One region of the Mixta intestinalis genome, then DNA from elsewhere that is predicted to be linked to it. Evidence: predicted binding sites of a transcription regulator. Region 1 holds the regulator's gene; the other holds the start of a gene.
What was found. Region 1 encodes CRP, which controls carbon source genes, mostly activating them, when cyclic AMP is high. Its sites were predicted from a motif close to ATGTGANNNNNNTCACAT; they were not measured.
Positions count from the first base shown of each region.

Region 1 (7,295 bases):
GTCATCAGAATCCACCACGGCTTAGGCACATTAAACGCCAGCGCCAGCACGCTACCGAATACCAGCATTACGGCAAAACGTCCGGCGGTGCGTAGCGCAGCCGATTTTAAGGAGAGGTAGCTGCGCAACGCGGGCAATAACGGAAGCCGTCGCTGCCTGTCTGCCAGTAAATCACGTCGGTAGAGTGGGCGCTGCGTGCGCAGCACGCGGGCGATGCGGCTGAAGTGGTAATAGCAAAAATGACCAACCGGATTTTCAGGATGCTGACGCGCAATTTTTTCCAGGCCCAGCAGCGGTTTTTCCATACTGAAGCGCGGCGGCATACGGTGATAGAGCATATCGTCCGCCAGCTCACGCAATCGGGCAGCGATGGTTTGTGCGTTCCAGCGAATCACCGCCTCCGCGTGGCTCTGCTCTACCAGCTTCTGTACTTCTTTTGGCTGATGCAGGCTGACGGAAATGTGCTCCTGTAGATCGAGCGCGACCTGAAAGGCGCGCGTCAGACGTTGATGGCTGTGATCGCGATTGGCGGCCAGCATATGCATTTGCTGATAGCAGGTATTGATCAGATCGACCGCTTTTTGCTGGCGCGCCAGCAGCGGCGGCAGCGCTTTTTCCGGATCGGTAAGCTGCGTGAGCAGGGTATATTTTGCTTCACAGTAGTCGGCCAGCTCACGGTAGAGCAGGCTTAGCGTTTCACGCAGCGGCTGTTCTTTCCAGAGACGAAACCAGAGCCAGTTAAACAGCCCATACCAGAAAGTACCTGCGATATAGAGCAGCGGCGGCACCCAGATGGGCATTTGCCCCACCAGGCCGAGAGTGAAAATCGCGGCAATCAGCGAGGCTGGAAGCAGACGGGCATGTAGCGGCCCGATTTCACCGGTAACGCCCAGCAGCAGAGCCATAGTAAAGAGGGTGACGGGCAGCGGAATATGGTGCAGCGAGAGCCACTGAATAAGAAAGCTGCTGAGCGCGAAGAGCGAGCCGCCAACGATCAGCCGTTTGAAGAAGCGTTTATGCGGCGTATCCAGCCCGGCGATATTGCAGCAGGCGGGCACCAGCGAAAACAGCAGTCCCTTTTGCAAATCCCCTAACAGCCAGCCGATCGCCACCGGCAAACAGAGCACCAGCGTCTGACGCAGCGCATAGTTCACTTCAGGATGGTAGATAATTCTCCGCCACATCACCACATCACAAAAATAAACACGGCGTGATGCAGGGCACCACGCCGTGCGATCAATTAAGCTTAACGGGTGCCGTAAACGACAATCGTCTTACCATGAGCGGAGATCAGATTTTGATCCTCCAACATTTTCAGGATGCGTCCCACCGTTTCACGTGAGCAGCCGACAATCTGGCCGATCTCCTGACGGGTGATTTTGATCTGCATACCGTCCGGGTGGGTCATGGCATCAGGCTGTTTTGCCAGATTAAGCAGCGTCTGTGCGATGCGGCCCGTAACGTCGAGGAAAGCTAAATTGCCCACTTTCTCCGAGGTAACCTGCAGACGACGCGCCATCTGAGCAGACAGCCGCATCAGGATATCAGGATTCACCTGAATCAGCTGACGAAATTTTTTGTAGGAAATCTCAGCCACTTCACAAGCGGTTTTTGCCCGTACCCATGCGCTGCGTTCCTGGCCTTCTTCGAACAGGCCAAGCTCGCCAATGAAATCACCTTGGTTGAGGTAGGAGAGGATCATCTCTTTGCCTTCTTCATCCTTGATCAGCACCGCGACTGCACCTTTTACGATGTAATAGAGCGTTTCGGCCTTTTCACCCTGGTGAATCAACGTACTTTTTGATGGATATTTGTGGATATGGCAATGTGACAGGAACCATTCGAGAGTAGGGTCTGTTTGCGGTTTGCCGAGAACCATTCGCTGTTATCCTCTGTTGTAATCGTGCCCTAAATACAGGGGGCAGTTTCCCTGTCAGGCGTTGAAATGGTAAAGCGTTTTCTGTTGGAAATTTATCCGGGCAATTCTGGCGCGCCAGGGCGTGAAAAAGTCCCGTTTTCGTTTCTGAGAACGAAAATATTACAGCTTTGTTTGTAGCACAGCTTTATCCTGGTGTCTCCTGTTGTCTCGCTTCAGCTTGAGGTGAATCGGACAATTGCCGTTTAGCTGCTGAAAGCGTAGGCTGACAGTAAGCGGCATTATCCCGGGAATAATGAATATGCAGGCACGAGTAAAATGGGTGGAAGGACTCACTTTTTTAGGCGAGTCCGCTTCAGGGCATCAGGTTCTGATGGATGGTAACTCCGGCGATAAAGCGCCGAGCCCCATGGAAATGGTGCTGATGGCAGCGGGCGGTTGCAGCGCCGTTGACGTAGTATCGATCCTGCAAAAAGGCCGAAACGCGGTCACCGACTGCGAGGTGCGGCTGACCTCCGAGCGACACGAGCAGGCTCCGCGCATATTTACCCGCATCAACCTGCACTTTATCGTCAGCGGTAAAGGGCTGAGTGACAAAGCGGTAGCGCGCGCCGTTGAGCTTTCTGCGGAAAAATATTGTTCCGTAGCGATTATGCTGGGTAAGGGTGTTGCCATTACCCACAGCTACGAATGCATGGAGATTGCCTGACATCCTTAAGCAACCTGCTTTCCTTCAACCAGACGTTGTACCAGCGGCAGCATGATCAATTCCATCGCCAGCCCCATTTTGCCGCCGGGTACTACCAGCGTATTGATATGCGAAATAAACGAGCCCTGTAGCATCGCCAGCAGATAAGGGAAATCGATGTTCTCCAGTCCGCGAAAGTGGATGACGACAAAGCTTTCATCCAGCGAAGGAATCGCGCGGGCAGCAAAAGGGTTCGAGGTATCGACCGTAGGCACGCGCTGGAAGTTAATGTGAGTGCGGGAGAACTGCGGCGTAATGTAGTTGATGTAATCTTCCATCGAGCGCACCACCGAATCCATCACCGCCTCGCGGGAATGTCCGCGTTCGCTGGTATCGCGCACCAGTTTCTGAATCCACTCAAGGTTAACGATGGGCACCACGCCAACCAGCAGATCTACCTGTTCTGCAACGTTATGCTGTTGAGTCACAACGCCACCGTGCAGCCCCTCGTAGAACAGGACGTCCGTTGGCTCCGGCAGCGGCTGCCACGGCGTAAAAGTGCCGGGCACCTGATTCCACGGCACCGCCTCATCATAGGTGTGCAGATATTTGCGTGACTGACCGCGTCCGCTGGCTCCATATTCGATAAAGGTTTGCTCCAGCAGACCGAAATCATTGGCCTCCGGACCAAAATAGCTGATGTGGCGGCCCAAATCGCGTGCCTTGCGGATCGCCATATCCATTTCCGGGCGCGTATAGCGGTGAAAGCTGTCACCCTCCAGCTCGGCGGCGTGCAGATTGAGCTGCTGAAAGATCTTGCGAAAGGCAAGACTGGTAGTGGTGGTTCCCGCTCCGCTGGAGCCGGTCACCGCGATAATGGGATGCCTGGCTGACATAGCTACTCTCTGGGTGATATCGGGGTGATAAGCATTGTTACCACGTTTAGCCCGGAAGTGTCATCATCAGGCGTACCGGGCGAAAGCGTATTAATGTGATGTGGCGCACAGAGCGAAGTATGCGCCCGGCTAACCGCGAAACTGACCGCGCGGCATGATGTTGACCGTTTCATGTAGCTCAGACCACACCAGCACCGCCTCACCGCTTTTTAGCTGGCGATATACATCTTCAACTTTTTCCGCCAGCGAACGCTCCTGCTCGCCATAGTCGGTGCCCTCGCGCAGGACGAAAGCTTCAATCAGGTTATCTAAGGTTTCCGGGGAAATATCTTGCCAGGGAATTATCACAGCTTAATTGTCCAGATAAGGTGAAAGCCATTGCGGAATGCGCTGTTCCAGCCACATTTGTGGGTGGCGCAGCGTGCCAGCGACAAAGCCGACGTGACCGCCATATTCCGTCAGTTGATACTCAATGTTAGCAGGTAACCGGCTCAGATCGGGAATCACATCGTCGGTCATAAAAGGATCGTCTTTGGCGTGGATGATCAGCAGCGGTTTACGTACACCGGGCAGTAGCGGCATGGCGCTGGCGCGCCGATAGTAATCACCGGCGTCGGCGAAGCCGTGAGCGCGGGCGGTAATGGCATCATCAAAATCACGCAGGCGCTTTAATGCGTTAAGCTGCGCCAGATCTATCGGCAGCGTGCCGGGCCAGGCGTGCAGCTTGCGTCTGGCATTGAGTTTAAGCTGACCCAGCAGGTAGCGCTGATAGACGCGCGAGAAACCCCGTTCCAGCTTCGCGCTGCACGGCTCCAGCATCAGAGGTGCGGAAACCACTACGCCTGCATCCAGCAGGCAATCCTCGCCCTGTTTACCCATCAGACAGGCCAGCATATTGCCGCCCAGCGAGACGCCGACGGCGGCAGTAGGCACCGGGCCAAAAGTGGTACGTAGCCATTGCAGAAAATAGCTGGCATCTTCAGTTTCGCCGGAGTGGTAGATGCGCCCCAGACGATTGGGCACGCCGCTGCAACCGCGAAAATGCATCACCACGCCAAGCCAGCCGCGCTGCCGCCAGGCCTGCAACAGCCCATGCGCGTAAGGACTGTTAAAATTGCCCTCCAGACCGTGAAATAACACCGCGCGCGGCTTGTGGACCGCCGTGGATGGATCCTCACTCCACGCGAGATCGAGAAAGTCGCCGTCAGGCAAATCAAGGCGCTGCCAGTGTGGCTTCAGCAGCGCGCGGCGGCGGAACAGGCGCGGCATCACCGTTTGCAGGTGAGGATTATGTAATCCTTTCATAGGGATAAAAGGATATTCACGGACGTGATTAAATTTCATCATCTGGGGCTTGTACGTTTCCTGGCACGCTGATAGCTTCGACAGGTTGACCATTTTACAGGGTGAGGGGCACCCGCCACATGGAACTGAGTCTGTTTTTTTCAATGTTGGGCTTTCTGTGGGTCGCGGCGATCACGCCTGGCCCTAATAATATGTTACTGACTACCGCTGGGGCCAATTTTGGCTTTTTGCGCTCTATGCCGCTGATGATCGGCATTATGCTGGGTATGCAGCTCATGTTGTTGCTGGTTGCCTTTGGCGTCGGTAGCCTGATCCTGCTTTATCCATCACTGCATCTGTTTCTGAAAATCGCTGGCAGCCTCTATCTGCTCTGGCTTGCCTGGAAGATTGCGACGGCCGCCTATGAACAGCTGGAAATGGGCGAGGCTCCCTCGCGTCCAATGCCGTTCTGGCAGGGAGGCGTACTGCAACTGGTTAATCCAAAAGCCTGGCTGATGGCGCTGGGTGCCGTTGCCAGCTTTAGCCTGGCGGGCGAGGCCTATCGCGGTTCTGTACTGGCGATCAGCTTTGGCATGGCGCTGGTTAATCTGGTAGCCGGCGTTATCTGGCTCGGTTTCGGCACGCTGATAGGACGTTTGCTGCGTAGCCGACGTGCCTGGAAAATCTTTAACCTGGCGATGGGCGCACTCACCGCCGCCTGCGTGCTGTTAATCTGGCACTAGCTGACTGGAAGCGCGCACGATCAGCTGGCAGGAGAGCTGCTCATGAATACGCGGTGCGCGTGGGTCCCGAATGCGCTGGAGCAGCATCTGTACGCTGCGCACCCCCAGCTGGTGCATCGGCTGTTCCAGCGTGCTGAGCGGTGGCGATAGCATGGCGCTCCACGGCAGGCCGTCAAAACCCAGCACCGCGATATCCTCTGGAACCCGCAGCTGACGCTGACGAATACAGTGGATGGCACCCACCGCCAGCACATCCGAGACGGCAAAGATTGCATCTGGTGGATCTCCACGATCCAGCAGGCGCGCCATAGCCGCGTAACCTGCTTCGCATTCCACTTCATTGGCGTATTCCACGCCGCCCCAGTTTAGATTGTGCGCCGTAAGCGCTGCCCGGTAACCCATTTCACGCTGTTGTGCGTAAAGATAGCGCGGATCGCCGTTAATCATCGCGATGCGTTGTCGTCCCTGCTGCGCCAGATGCGCTACCGCCTCGCGTCCTGCCTGGTGATTATCGATCGTGACTGAAGACGCTTCGGCATCGGGATTGCCTTCGGCACACTGTACCCAGGGGGAATCGCCGATCATCTGCCGCAGGCCGGGCAGGTTAGTCACGGCATCCATAGTAATCACGCCATCAACCACTTTACCGCTCAGCAACGCCAGATAAGCAGATTCGCGCTGGGGTTGGGAATCGGAGTTGCAAAGTAAAATATGGTAGCCATGCGCTTCCGCTTCTGCCTCAATGCCACGCACCACGTGCGAACAAAAAGGATTAATGATATTGGAGACCAGCACCAGCAGCATACGGCTTTGCGAGGTGCGCAGCTGGCGCGCCAGCAGATTGGGCTGGTACTGACTGGCGGCGATAGCGGCCAGCACACGCTCACGGGTTGCAGGCCGAACGCCCGAATAACCGTTCAGCACGCGTGAAACGGTTGCGGTAGAAACACCCGCAAGACGGGCTACTTTCTCAATCGACATGAAAAACCCTCTGACAAACTCTTAACAGATGGCCTGAAAAACGTCGCGATAAAACGTAGTTAATTTAGGACCCCTTATCATTTCATAAATTCCACATTTGCGAATTCCAGATAAATATATCGGTATCTTTTCTAAGTATTATTAGTGATTAAACATAATTTTTAATTACTTCAGCTTGCGTTCACATCTCAGTTACAACGTAGCCATGACGATAATAACAACGGGCGGAACGCAACAATGATGAGTCTTACGCGAATTTTAGTAATGGCGACCACTTTATTGCTGGTAGCGGAACAGGCGCAGGCGGTTGACGTTACCGTCGCCTGGCAAACCTCGGCGGAACCAGCAAAGGTGGCGCAGGCAGATAACACCTTTGCCAGGGAAAGCGGTGCGCATGTTGAGTGGCGTAAATTCGATAGTGGATCCAGTGTAGTACGTGCACTCGCCTCTGGTGATGTACAGATTGGCAATATTGGATCCAGTCCCCTGGCGGTTGCAGCAAGTCAGCAATTGCCGATTGAAGTTTTCCTGCTTGCTTCGCAGCTGGGCAATTCAGAGGCGCTGGTGGTGAATAAGAAAATCACCTCGCCGCAGGATTTAATTGGCAAACGTATCGCGGTGCCGTTTATTTCCACTACCCATTACAGCCTGCTGGCAGCGCTGAAGCATTGGGGCATTAGTCCTAACCAGCTGAAAATTATTAACCTACAGCCGCCCGCCATTATTGCCGCCTGGCAGCGCGGCGAAATTGATGGTGCCTACGTCTGGGCACCTGCGGTTAATGAGCTGGAGAAAACCGGTAGCGTGCTGACCGATTCGGCGCAGGT
Region 1 is NZ_CP028271.1:4,198,987-4,206,281, forward strand. It holds gene C7M51_RS19400 (YccS/YhfK family putative transporter) at 1-1,184, opposite strand, end outside; gene crp (cAMP-activated global transcriptional regulator CRP) at 1,247-1,879, opposite strand; gene C7M51_RS19410 (OsmC family protein) at 2,178-2,585, shown strand; gene C7M51_RS19415 (phosphoribulokinase) at 2,591-3,460, opposite strand; gene C7M51_RS19420 (YheU family protein) at 3,590-3,808, opposite strand; gene C7M51_RS19425 (hydrolase) at 3,812-4,804, opposite strand; gene C7M51_RS19430 (LysE family translocator) at 4,885-5,487, shown strand; gene C7M51_RS19435 (LacI family DNA-binding transcriptional regulator) at 5,473-6,468, opposite strand; gene tauA (taurine ABC transporter substrate-binding protein) at 6,709-7,295, shown strand, end outside.

Region 2 (7,295 bases), 1.4 Mb from region 1:
TGGCGCAGGCGATACCAGTCACAGCTGGCGTCCGTCTCGCTCTGGTAAGGCAGCGTGGTTTTACGACGATCGCCTATGTAGAACAGATAGCCCAGCATTTCGACCTGATCGCGTTGCTGGCCGTCACCGAGCAGGCTGGCGACGTTAACGCCAAGGAACTGTCCCAGCAGATCGAGCAGCGCCGCTTCAATACCGGTGACCACATGAATGGTGGTGCGCAGGTCAAAAGTCTGGTTACCGCGTCCACCTGCGTCACGATCGGCAAAAGTTGTGCGTACTTTACCCAGCAGGTTTTTATATTCACCGATGGTGTGACCGATAATCAGCGCCGCGGCTTCTTCCAGCGTTTTGCGAATTTTTTCGCCGCCGGGGATTTCACCCACGCCGGTGTGACCTGCGTTATCTTTGATAATCACAATGTTGCGGGTAAAGAATGGCGCGTGGGCACCGCTCAGGTTTAGCAGCATGCTGTCGTGACCGGCAACCGGGATTACCTGCATTTCAGTAATTTTTGGCGTAGCGTTCTGTTGGCTCATGGTCGATTCCTTATGCTTACTTACGCCCGAACACCGGGCGCTTGCGATCAAATTTCCAGCCGGGGATAAGATACTGCATTGCGGTCGCATCATTGCGTGCGCCACCCGGCAACGTTTTATAAAGTTCATGCGCCTGCTCCAGGCGCGCCCAGTCCAGCTCAATCCCCAGGCCGGGTTTTTCAGGCACGGCAATCTTACCCTGACGAATCTGCAACGGCGCTTTGGTCAGGCGTTGATCGCCCTCCTGCCAGATCCAGTGCGTATCAATGGCGGTGGGTTTACCCGGTGCAGCCGCACCGACGTGGGTAAACATCGCCAGCGAAATATCGAAGTGGTTATTGGAGTGACAGCCCCAGGTGAGACCCCAGTCGTCGCAGAGCTGCGCCACGCGTACTGCTCCGCTCATCGTCCAGAAATGCGGATCGGCAAGCGGAATATCGACGGCGTTCAGCATGACCGCATGCTGCATTTCACGCCAGTTGGTGGCGATCATGTTAGTGGCGACCGGCAGGCCGGTAGCACGACGAAACTCCGCCATCACCTCGCGCCCGGAATAGCCCTGCTCGGCACCGCAGGGATCTTCGGCATAGGTCAGAATATCCTGCGTGCCTTTGCAGAGCTGAATAGCTTCATCAAGCAGCCAGGCTCCGTTGGGATCGACGGTGATGCGCGCGTCCGGGAAACGTTTTTTCAGCGCACGCGCCGTTTCAATCTCCTGTTCGCCCGGCAATACGCCGCCTTTCAGTTTGAAATCTTTAAAACCGTAGCGATCCTGCGCCGCCTCAGCCAGCCGCACCACCGCATCGCTATTCAGCGCTTCCTGATGGCGCAGGTGATACCAGTCATGCGTTGCCTGCTCGCCGCTGAGGTAAGGCAAATCGGTTTTCCGACGGTCGCCGATATAGAACAGGTAGCCTAATACCGTTACCTCACTGCGCTGCTGGCCGGGGCCAAGCAGCTCCGCCACCGGCACGTTGAGGAACTGGCCGAGCAGGTCAAGCAGCGCCGCTTCCAGCGCTGCAACCGCGTTAACACGCAGTTCAAAAGTCCAGGCACCTTTGCCGAAGGTATCAAAATCGGCGTGTTGATTACCTTTGTGCACCTGCTGCACCAGTCGGTTCATACGGCCTACTTCATGGCCTGTCACCTGCGGGATGGCATCGGTCAGCGTCTGGTAAATGGTTTCTCCACCCGGCGCTTCCCCCAGACCGATATGTCCGGCGCTGTCGGTCAACACCACGATGTTGCGGGTAAAGAAGGCGCTATGCGCGCCCCCGATGTTGAGCAGCATGCTGTCGTAACCAGCGACCGGCACTACCTTCATATCAGTAATTACGGGCGTGCTTTGCGTACTCATAATCGCTCCTTACGCTGTCTTTTTCAGTTCGATACGTTTGATATCGCCCACCAGTACCAGGTAGCTCAACACCGCCACCAGCGCATGGATACCGACATAAATCAGCGCGCCGTTATAGGAGCCGGTTGAAGCAATGATGTAGCCGATAGCAACAGGCGTCACGATACCGGAGATATTGCCGAACATATTAAACAGGCCGCCGCTCAGACCGCTGATCTCTTTCGGCGCAGTATCCGCCATCACCGCCCAGCCCAGCGCACCGATGCCTTTACCGAAGAATGCGGTTGCCATAAAGAACACCACCACCCATTCGGTTTCGACGTAGTTACAGGTCACCATCGAGATGGAGAGCAGCATACCCAGTACGATTGGCGTTTTACGGGCGATATTCAGCGAGCCGGTTTTACGCATCAGCCAGTCGGAAATCACGCCGCCGAGCACGCCGCCCATAAAACCGCAGATGGCCGGGATAGAGGCGATAAAGCCCGCTTTCAGAATTGACATGCCGCGCGCCTGCACCAGATAAACCGGGAACCAGGTAATAAAGAAGTAGGTCAATGCGTTAATGCAGTACTGGCCGAGATAGATACCGAGCATCATGCGAGAAGTAATCAGCTGGCGAATCTGCGCCCACTTTTCACCCCTGCTCAGTTTCGTCTTCTCTTTCTTCGCATCCATGTTGATCAGCGCGCCGCCTTTCTCCATGTACTCCAGTTCAGCGCGGTTAACACCCGGATGATCGTTTGGATCGTGAATCACTTTCAGCCAGATAAAGCTGATAATGATGCCGAGGCCGCCCATGAACCAGAACACATGCGCCCAGCCTACCTGCGCGGTCAGCCAGCCCATGATTGGTGCGAAGATAACGGTGGCAAAATATTGCGCCGAGTTAAAAATCGCCACGGCAGTACCGCGTTCGTGCGCGGGAAACCAGGCGGCGACAATACGGCTGTTACCGGGGAAAGAGGGTGCCTCTGCCAGCCCCACCAGAAAGCGCAGCGTAAAGAGCGCGATAATGACGCTGAAGCCTTCAAAGATATCGACGAATCCCTGTAACAGGGTAAACAGCGACCAAATGAAGATACTCCAGAAATAAACGCGTTTTGAACCAAAACGATCGAGCAACCAGCCACCGGGGATTTGTCCGATAACGTAAGCCCATGAGAACGCAGAGAAGATATAGCCCATGCCGACCGGATCGAGCCCGATATCTTTTGCCATTTGAGAACCGGCAATGGATAAGGTGGCACGGTCGCCATAGTTGAATGAGGTGACGATAAACAGCATCACCACGATCCAGTATCGTGCGTTAGTCCTTTTTTCTACGGCACTTTCCGCCTGGCTGTATGAATTCATGATGCACTCCTGAAATATAGCGGTACGCTACTTTCCACTCTGACTGCATACACAACATGTTGAGTATCAGAATGAGGTTGGGTTAAACACGGTGATTATTATTCGTTAGCAAAAACGGTTATATGCAGCGCAGCTGATTCACCTGTCGTCGAACTTGGGGAAAGTATATGGAGCGGGCACGGCCAATTCACTGGACGAACGCCCCACATTTACGCGGGTTATACGTTTAAATTAATGCAATTGCCTAACCACCTGCGGCACTGCTCACGAAATCATCTTTTTCAGGGGCGTTAACGGGAAGCCAGGAGGGCTGTGGGTTGGGTTTGTGAGCCTCTTCACTTGCACTTGTACTGAAGCCAGAAAAGAAGACGTATCAGGCGGATAAAATCGTTCATATGCATAGTGCTGGCGGGGTTCCCCCTCTTTATACTTACCGTCAGCAAAAACAGTAATGCAGCATTCGCCTGCGCCGTTTCCCCTTTTGACTTTTCCGTTTACTGGAAACCAAAGCAATGAAAACGATTCGTGAAGAAACACCGCGTTATATTCGGGTACACGAAGACGATAATGTCGCGATCGTGGTGAATGATAACGGCCTCTCTGCAGGCGCCGTTTTCCCATGTGGGCTGCAACTGACAGAGCATATTCCGCAGGGACATAAAGTGGCGCTGACGCCTATCGCCCGTGGCGCAGCAATACGCCGCTACGGCGAAGTGATCGGCTATGCGCTGCGGGATATTCCGCAGGGCAGCTGGATTGATGAATCCCTGGTGGAATTGCCCGAAGCGCCGCCGCTGGAAAGTCTGCCGCTGGCGACACGCGTTCCTGAACCGCTGCCGCCGCTGGAAGGGTACACCTTTGAAGGATATCGCAACGCGGATGGCAGCGTCGGCACCCGTAACCTGCTGGGGATCACTACCAGCGTCCACTGCGTAGCGGGCGTAGTCGATTATGTGGTTAACATTATCGAACGCGAACTGCTGCCGCGTTATCCAAACGTGGATGGCGTGGTCGCGCTTAATCACCTTTACGGCTGCGGTGTGGCAATCAATGCGCCTGCGGCGGTAGTACCGATCCGCACAATTCATAACCTGGCGCTGAACGCTAACTTCGGTGGCGAGGTGATGGTGGTCGGCCTCGGCTGTGAGAAGCTCCAGCCGGAAAAACTGCTGGCCGCCAGCGGCGACGATGTGCAGGCGATTTCTGTCGGTGAAGAAGATATTGTGCGTTTGCAGGATGAACGCCATGTGGGCTTTGAAGCCATGGTGCAGGAGATCCTGCGCGTGGCAGATCGTCATTTGCAGCGTCTGAATCAGCGCCAGCGCGAAACCTGCCCGGCCTCCGAACTGATTGTCGGCATGCAGTGCGGCGGCAGCGATGCCTTCTCCGGCGTTACCGCTAACCCGGCGGTCGGCTTCGCCTCCGATCTGCTGGTGCGCTGCGGTGCGACGGTAATGTTCTCTGAAGTTACCGAAGTGCGCGATGCCATTCATTTGCTTACGCCGCGTGCGGCAGATGTAGCGACCGGCAAGCGCCTGTTGGAAGAGATGGCCTGGTATGATGACTACCTGAGCCAGGGCAAAACCGATCGCAGCGCCAACCCGTCTCCGGGCAACAAAAAAGGCGGCCTGGCAAACGTGGTGGAAAAAGCGCTCGGCTCTATCGCCAAATCAGGACGCAGCGCCATCGTCGAAGTGTTATCACCCGGTCAGCGTCCCACTAAACGCGGCCTGATCTATGCGGCAACGCCCGCCAGCGATTTTGTCTGCGGCACGCAGCAGATGGCTTCCGGCATTACGCTACAGGTGTTCACCACCGGACGCGGCACGCCTTATGGCCTCGCGGCGATTCCGGTAATAAAAATGGCGACGCGCACCGCGCTGGCAACGCGCTGGCACGATTTAATGGATATCAATGCGGGAACTATCGCCACAGGCGAAGAAACCATTGAGCAGGTGGGCTGGCGTCTGTTTGAAATGATTCTGGATATCGCCAGCGGACGGCAGCAAACCTGGTCCGACCGCTGGGGGATTCGTAACGCGCTGGCGGTATTTAACCCGGCCCCGGTCACCTGATGCCAGCTACCGGAGCGGAGAAAGTCAGAGCAGCTTGCCCCAGCTTTCCACCCAGGGTGAGGTGACGCTTTCCGGCTCCGGTGCTTCCATCGCATCCACTAACAGCACGTCACCAATACGCGATGCGCCCTGCTCCTGCAGCTGCGCATCGAACGTTTTTCCCGCGCCGCAGAAATTCTCATAGCTGCTGTCGCCCAGCGCAATCACGCCGTAGCGCAGCTGAGGCTGATGGCCCAGCTTATCCTTAACCGCGTGGTATAAACCGGCGATACTGTCAGGAAAATCGCCATGTCCGGTGGTAGACGTAACGATCAGCGCCACTTTATCGCTGTACTGCTGCCAGTCGTCAAGGCTGGGATCTTCAAAAATCGCCACCTGATGCCCCTGCTGTTGCAGGATGGGCTCAGCCTCTTCCGCTACCAGCAACGCGTTGCCGTAAACGGTGCCGACGAAAATACCTATTTGCGCCATAACCTTCTCCCTTATTGTGATGCCCTATCCTGACCTGGCTGTGAATCAAACTCAACCCTGGGAAGATCGGGGAGACAGTGCTGCCAGCCAAACTGCTGCATCATCCGCTGCCAGATAGCGTCCAGCCCGGCACGAATCACTAACGGCTCGCCGGTTACCGGATGATTAAGCGCCAGGCTGCTGGCGTGCAGCATCAGGCGTCCACAGCCGAAATGCCGGGCCGCGCCGCGATTCTGGCGCAGATCGCCATGCGTGGTATCGCCAATAATCGGATGACGCAGGTGTGCGAGGTGACGACGTAGCTGATGCTTACGTCCGGTGGCAGGCTGTAGCTCAATCAGGCTGTAACGCGCGGTGGCGTAGCGACCAATGGCAACCGCCTGTTCCGTTATAGCCAACCCGCGCCAGTCGGTAACGGCCTCCTGCGGTCCTTTATCCTGCGCGGCATATTTATCGCCAATCTTATCCAGCTCCTCAGTGAGCGGATAATCGAGCCGATCGGCTCCTTCCAGCCAGCCGCGTACCACGGCGTGATAGGTTTTCACCATCTGATGTTGTTCAAACTGCTGCGCCAGCAGGCGGCCAACCTCGCTGGAAAGCCCCATCAGCAACACGCCGGAGGTAGGCCGATCGAGCCGATGAGCGGTAAAAACATGCTGACCAATCTGATCGCGTACCGTTTGCATCACGACAACTTTTTCTTTGCGATCCAGCCAGCTGCGATGTACCAGCCAGCCAGCGGGCTTATTGACCGCGACCAGCCACTCATCCTGATAGATAATGTCCAGCATTAGTGGCCTGCCACAACAAACAGCGCATCAAGCGCGTTAAGGTGACCCAGCAGTTCTTCCCGGCAGGCCACATCTGCCGTCAGCGACATCTCATAATAGGGGGCGATAGCGAAGTTTTGCGGCAGCTCGGCCCCGGCGTCCAGCAGCGCATGCATACGTGGAATCAGCACCCACTGAAGCCACTCCAGCGGCTGCATGGTATCGAGAAAAAAGGGCTGCGTGCTGGCAAAGGCAGAGGCATCGGGCGCTTCATTCTGCCACAGCGCCTGCGCTTTCAGTAGGGCTTCAACTGCCAGCAACCCCTGGCGGACCTGATGTTCTCGGTGCATGGACATCCTCACAACGGGTGAAATTTTCAGGGCGGCAAGCATAGCATTGGCGGGCGGCGGGGAGAACGCGCGGCACAAAAAAAGGGAGCACTGTTTTACAGTGCTCCCGGTTCGTTTGCAGCTATCCTGCTACTTCGACGCTCCCTGCTCTTCCTTGAAAACTTTTCCCTTTTGTCTTCCTGACATTATCGCCTTCCTGGCGATGCTCCTTTGGCTTTCCTGGCCCACCAGTCATCCTGACCGGCTCCCATTCTCCATCCTGGAGGTGTCCCTGTCGTTCCATCCTGGAACTTACTGCTTCATCCTGAAGCTATCCCTTAAACGCACATCCTTTGCGGAACCATCATCCTGATGAACGCCATCCATGACGTTTTCCAATC
Region 2 is NZ_CP028271.1:2,767,910-2,775,204, forward strand. It holds gene gudD (glucarate dehydratase) at 1-536, opposite strand, end outside; gene C7M51_RS12770 (enolase C-terminal domain-like protein) at 553-1,893, opposite strand; gene C7M51_RS12775 (MFS transporter) at 1,903-3,249, opposite strand; gene garD (galactarate dehydratase) at 3,762-5,324, shown strand; gene C7M51_RS12785 (flavodoxin) at 5,349-5,795, opposite strand; gene truC (tRNA pseudouridine(65) synthase TruC) at 5,807-6,586, opposite strand; gene C7M51_RS12795 (YqcC family protein) at 6,586-6,921, opposite strand.
Region 2: a site for CRP is predicted at 3,573-3,590, ahead of garD (galactarate dehydratase). Genes of this name have one in related genera too.